Linked DNA regions of Bremerella alba. The protein of the gene in region 2 binds, or shares a complex with, the protein of the main gene of each other region. Links are inferred from orthologs where the notes say so. Each region holds a gene or a part of one and is shown on either strand. Other genes may lie near its edges.

Evidence for each region.
Region 1: the proteins of HOV93_RS08680 (region 2) and HOV93_RS21790 are in contact, whole or in part, in a cryo-EM structure (PDB 8Z1Y), measured with the Escherichia coli proteins. The link is inferred for Bremerella alba from one-to-one orthologs.

What each region holds. Positions count from the first base shown.
Region 1 is NZ_JABRWO010000014.1:32,588-35,597, reverse strand. The notes cover bases 29-3,010. They hold HOV93_RS21790 (ABC transporter substrate-binding protein), read right to left. Parts: upstream 2,282-3,010; coding sequence 776-2,281; downstream 29-775. Other genes in these bases: HOV93_RS21785 (serine/threonine protein kinase), read right to left, coding at 2,460-3,010; HOV93_RS21795 (ABC transporter permease), read right to left, coding at 29-764. Also shown: more of HOV93_RS21795, read right to left, coding at 1-28. UniProt on the Escherichia coli protein: Part of the ABC transporter DppABCDF involved in dipeptide transport. Binds dipeptides and accepts a wide range of side chains, including small neutral, bulky hydrophobic, and positively and negatively charged groups. Tripeptides are poor substrates.
Region 2 is NZ_JABRWO010000004.1:228,643-231,593, forward strand. What follows is about bases 3-2,925. They hold HOV93_RS08680 (ABC transporter permease), read left to right. Parts: upstream 3-869; coding sequence 870-1,982; downstream 1,983-2,925. Other genes in these bases: HOV93_RS08675 (ABC transporter permease), read left to right, coding at 3-866; HOV93_RS26365 (ABC transporter ATP-binding protein), read left to right, coding at 2,008-2,925. Outside these bases: more of HOV93_RS08675, read left to right, coding at 1-2; more of HOV93_RS26365, read left to right, coding at 2,926-2,951. UniProt on the Escherichia coli protein: Part of the ABC transporter DppABCDF involved in dipeptide transport. Responsible for the translocation of the substrate across the membrane.

The DNA of each region.
Region 1 (3,010 bases), on a different replicon or contig from region 2:
TTGAGTACCGAAAGAGAAGCATTGGGAAACGCATGTCGGACGATCATTCGCAGCAGACTAGCCCCTTTCGCTCGTGCCGTTCGCAAATAATCTGCATCCAGCACTTCCAGCATGCTGTTGCGGGTAACGCGAGAAACAACGGCCAAGGGAATCGTTGACAGGGCTATCGCTGGCAGGACCAAATGTCGGGCACTGACCGCCGCTAGTTGAAACTGTCCCGTTAGCAAAGCTTCAAAAAAGTAAAACTCGGTATGCAATTGATGCTGCGTGCCAGGTGGCAGCCGGTAACCGGTAGGCATCAGTGGAAAAGCGACAATCAAACAGATCGCCAGGAAGAAGACCGGGATACTCACTCCTAACAGAGCAATGGCCATCGAGATCCAATCTGGCCAAGCGTTTCTCCATAGAGCCGCGATCGTTCCCACAAAAACACCGACCGGAATGGCAATCAGCATAGCCGCGAATGTCAGTTCTAGCGTAGCCGGTACGGCCTGCCCTAACCGGGAACTAATTTTCTCGCCCGGTCGAGCGAACGATTCGCCGAGATTGCCTTGGGCCATTTGTCCGACGAAAGTAATCGCTTGCTGCCATAAAGGTTTATTCCAGCCACGCTCTTCCATTTCCTTTTCGATCTTCTCCGGAACGGCATGCTGACCGAACTGGGCAATGACCGGATTAGCCGGAAGTACGCGAACAGCAACAAAGATAGCCAAAACCGCAATCAACATCGTAACAACGGCCTGAGCGAGCCGCTGAATAAGCATCGCCCACACCATTATTGCTCCGCGATTCGAGCAGATTTTAAGCGAACCTGCGACGAAGGATGCAGCTTGTACCCTTCCACAAAATCGCGTTGGGCAATCCGCACGGGAACGTGAACCAGTGGCAATACCGGTGCGTCTTCAGATATCAACTGTTGAGCCTGCTTGTATAGTTGAGTTCGCTTTTCCTGATCGAGTTCAAACTGAGCCGCATCGAGCAACTTATCGACCTCTTCGTTCTTGTACTGACTCAGGTTGTTACCACCAATTTCGTTGATATTTTCTGAATGCAGCAGCGTATGCAAAAAGTTGTGTGGATCGGCGATATCGGCACTCCAACCGCTCAGCCCTAACTGATGCTCGCCTCGCGTCATTCTTTGAAAGTGTTGGCCGATGTCATTGGTGATGATTTCAATCTGAAACCCGACTTTCTCCAAAGCATCTTTAATAAAGATCGCCGTCTGCCGAGGTTGTTGCATGTAAGGACGAGGCTGGTCCATTACGAACAACTCGAGCTTCAGCGGCAATTCAAAGCCATACTTCTGAGAAGCTTCCTGTAAAAGCTGTTTTGCCTTTTCCGGATCAAACTCTTTTTCCGGAACATCGTCGCTATGCCCCCACAGTGTTGGCGGAACCATCGACTTGGCCTTTTGAGCATGTCCTGCATAGGCAACCTCGATCAGACGATCGCGGTCGATGGCATAACCAACTGCCTGACGCACCTCAGGCTTATCGAGAGGTGGCTTTTGTGTTTGCATGGTGAGATAGCCGATGTTGATCCCCGGAGTCGATTGCACGACCACCCCAGGCGTCTTTTCCAAGCCATCGACTTCCGACGGCGGCAGATTGTCGGCAATATGAATTTCACCTCGTTTAAGCTGCGTTACGCGTATCGAACTTTCCTCGCTTGGCAAAAAGACAACACGCTCTATGCCGACCGGCTCTCCCCAATAATCGTCGAAGCGTGACAACACGATTTCCTGCTTGGGCTTCCAATGCACAAACTGAAATGGGCCAGTCCCCACCGGATGACGTGTGAAATCGGCTCCGTACTTCTTAACGGCCGTGGGGCTCACAATCCCGGAAGGGAACATGGCAATATTGGCCAGAAAGGTCGCTTGCGGTTGCTTCAGCGTAAACTTCACCGTCAAGTCATCGACCGCTTCGATGTTCTCGATCTGCGAATAGCTCGAGTAGTAAGGGATAATGTTGCTATGCACGTGCGGATGATCGGGATCCAGAATCCGCTGAAATGTAAAGACTACCGCCTCCGCGTCGAGGTGCGTTCCGTCGTGAAACTTGACGTCAGGGCGTAGCTTGAAAGTCCATTCGAGCCCGTCGTCACTCGTTTCCCAAGATTCTGCGAGGCCGGGAACCAGGTCGAGCGTCTCATCATCGTAAGCCACCAACGGCTCAAAGATATTCACGATGACTTTGACCGACTCGCCTATATCAGTGTGAATGGGATCCAACGCGTTCGCATCGCCACCCCGCCCATAGATGAGCGTATCGGTGACCATCGGCGAACCGCTACCACACGCGGTTAAAAAACTGAGACAGAAAAGAAGGCAACTAGACTGAAAAACTCTCGAAAATTCCATGCGGCCATTCACGTTGTCGGCTTGGGATGGGTGAGAAAGCCCGATTCTACATTTCGAGTGTGCCAGACGGCAACCTGAACAGCCGACAGACTTTCGATCAATTTGTGGCCGCTGCCCCAGTACCACTCGCTCCAGAGAGGGGCGATTTGATAAAGGGAAGCTCCCTAAAATCGATGCCGGCGTTGCGTTCATCCGGTCGAACAGCCGGGTTTTCGCTGAAATCGTCCAGCAGCAGATAGTCCGCCGGCAGCCGTTTCGAGTAGGAAGTGGCCGTCGGTAAAGGACTCGCCCAAACCGATTCGCTGGGTTCGGAAAACAGATCGTCCCACATCATTTTCCAGCGGGTATAGTCTACCGACGTCTTGCTGGTCATCCCGGCGGTCGACTCGATAAGCATCATCTCTCGCGAAGACATGCCCATACAATAGACGTTATCCTCACACTCGAAATCGAGCGACTTCGAGAGTTCGTCAATAGACTGCGTTGAACTTCGCTGCAAGAGGAACGGCTTCGATTTCCCCCACGTCACAATGCAGTCGTTCATCGGAACCTTCAGGGGAATCGTCCAGGTTCCTTCTCGCTGAAAAACACTGCTGCCGGTGTCGATCGTGCAACTGGCCAGCTTGAACTGCACGATTCCGCTGACCT
Region 2 (2,951 bases):
AAGAAACTGTCCGCATGGACGCCATGATGTCGCAGTCTCAGATGGACAAGCTGGAAAAGCAATATCGCTTAGACAAGGACTGGTACGTCGGGTATTGGTACTGGCTGGGCGATGTCCTGCAAGGCGAATTGGGACGCGGCATCAACGACCGCCGCAAGGTCACCATCATCATCAGCGAGCGACTTCCCAAGACGCTTATGCTGACCGGTACTTCGCTGCTTTTGACCTACCTGCTTTGCATCCCCTTGGGGCTCTGGTCAACCGCGAGTGCACTGACCTTTCGCGAACGACTGGTCAGTACGATTCTGTATATCTTGTATGCGTTGCCAAACTTTGTGGCAGCGGTCTATTTGAATTTGATCATTGCTGTCCGCTTAGAATGGCTACCGTTGTATGGTTCGACCGGCGAAGGCTATGCCGAGATGAGCACGCTAGGCAAGTTTGCGGATGTCGTCTCGCACGCCATTTTACCGGTACTTTGCTTGACGTACACCTCGCTGGCCTACTATACCCGCTTCATCAAAGCCAACATGATGGAGACAATTCAGCAAGATTACATTCGCACCGCCAAGGCTAAAGGGGCCAGTCCGACGAGCATTCTGGTGACGCATGCGTTTCGCAACTCTCTGATTCCACTGGTCACCATTATCGGTCTGACCCTTCCGGCTTTGCTGGCAGGCTCAGTGATTCTGGAAACCATTTACCAGTGGAATGGCATTGGCTATCTCTTTTACCAGTCGATCACCATGCGTGAGTATCCGGTGATCATGGGGCTGGTCTTGATGTTTTCGGTTATGACGCTGTTAGGTCAGTTGTTGGCCGACGTTCTGTACGCATTCGTTGACCCCCGGATTACTTATTCGTAACTCATGAGTGCCGTACCTGAACTCGCTGAACAACCCGTCAAGCCAATTAAGCCCGCGACCTCGCAAGGGTTCTGGGCCACTGCCTGGCGATATTATCGTTGTCGGCCAATGGCTATGCTGGGGCTCTACTTCGTTGGAATTCTGGCCGTGGTTGCCATCTTCTCTCCCGCGATTGCCGGCACCAGGCCAATCATGTGTTCCTACAAAGGACACATTTACTTCCCATGCATGGGTTACTTTTACGCCCCCTGGGAAAACGCCATCTTCACAACCGGCGATCACTTCGAGAAACGGTACGAACCTAACCTCAAAGCCAAGGACCCCGATAGCTGGGCCATCTGGCCGCTTGTTCGCCAAGACCCCATCGAACGTGTCCGCGACGACTGGTTCGAAGGGCAGCCCGGCAACCCAGATAAAGCCGATGGCAAACCGAGTTGGCAAAACCTGATGGGGACCGACTCGAACGGCGTCGATGTGTTCGCTCAGCTTGTGCATGGAACCCGAGTGGCTCTGCTGGTTGGGTTCGTCTCGATGGGTATCGCCGGAGCCATTGGAATTACGGTCGGGGCGTGCGCTGGCTACTTTGGCGGGTGGATCGACTTTGTCCTTTCTCGGTTCATCGAGATCATCCTGTGCGTTCCCACGTTAATCCTGGTGATCGCCCTGTTAGCAATCGCCGAACACCCCAGCATTTGGCAGGTGGTCGCCGTGATTGGCCTCACCGGGTGGACGGGCATCGCACGATTAACTCGGGCCGAGTTCCTCAAGATCAAACAGATCGAGTACGTCGCTGCGGCGAAAGCGATGGGAGCCGGGCCCATGCGAATCATGTTCATTCATATCCTTCGAAACGCCTTGGCACCGATTCTCGTACCGATCAGCTTTGGTATCGCCGCCGCCATTTTCACCGAGAGCGCGCTGAGCTTCCTGGGCATTGGTGCCGACACGCTGACTCCTACTTGGGGCCGAGTGCTGCACGAAGGACAAAACAACATCCGCTCGATGTGGTGGCTGATCTTCTTTCCTGGACTGGCCATTTTCACCACCGTGCTGGCCTACAATTTGATCGGTGAAGGCATCCAGGAAGCCACCGATCCCCGAACCCGCGACGCTTAACTCCCTTGTCCAATCCGCGCATACTATGACTAAAACCCTGCTCAAAGTCGACAATCTGCGGACCTACTTCCATGGCGAGGAAATCGTCAAGGCCGTCGATGGAATCTCCTTCCAGCTCGACGAGGGGGAAACGCTGGGTATCGTCGGCGAATCAGGTTCCGGCAAGTCGGTCACGTCGCTGTCGATCATGCAGCTGCTCGCACGTAGTGCCAAGATCGAGGACGGTACGATCTCGTTCCTGGGAACCGATTTGGTTCGCCTACCTGATCCGGCGATGCGGAAGATTCGCGGCAAAGATATCAGCATGATCTTCCAGGAACCAATGACGTCGCTGAACCCTGTGTTCACCGTCGGCTCGCAGGTCATGGAAGCAATTCGCCTGCACCAAGATCTCAGCAAAAAAGAAGCCCGCGAGAGAACGATTCAACTGTTTGAAGAAGTGGGTATCCCCGATCCCCACAAGCGAGTCGACTATTACCCGCATCAGATGTCTGGCGGCCAGAAGCAGCGTGTCATGATTGCGATGGCCCTTAGCTGCAATCCTAAGTTGCTCATCGCCGACGAGCCAACGACCGCTCTCGACGTGACCATCCAGGCCCAAATCCTCGACATCCTGCGCCAGCTGCGAGATAGCCGTGGGATGTCTATCCTGTTCATCACGCACGACCTGGGCGTGATTGCGGAAATTGCCGACCACGTGCTGGTCATGTACCGCGGAAACATTGTCGAGAACGGTAACATCCACCAGATCTTCGAGAACCCCCAGCACCCCTACACCAAGGGTCTGCTGGCCTGTCGTCCGCGACTCGATACGAAGTTTCGTCGCCTACCGACCGTCAGCGACTTCATGGAATCGAAGACGACCGATTCCGGGATCGAGATCGTCGAGAAAGAGATGCCGCAGGCTAAATTCGACCAACTGATAGTCGAAGGCCGTGGGCGACTTCTGCACCCCAAGCAGTCTTTAAA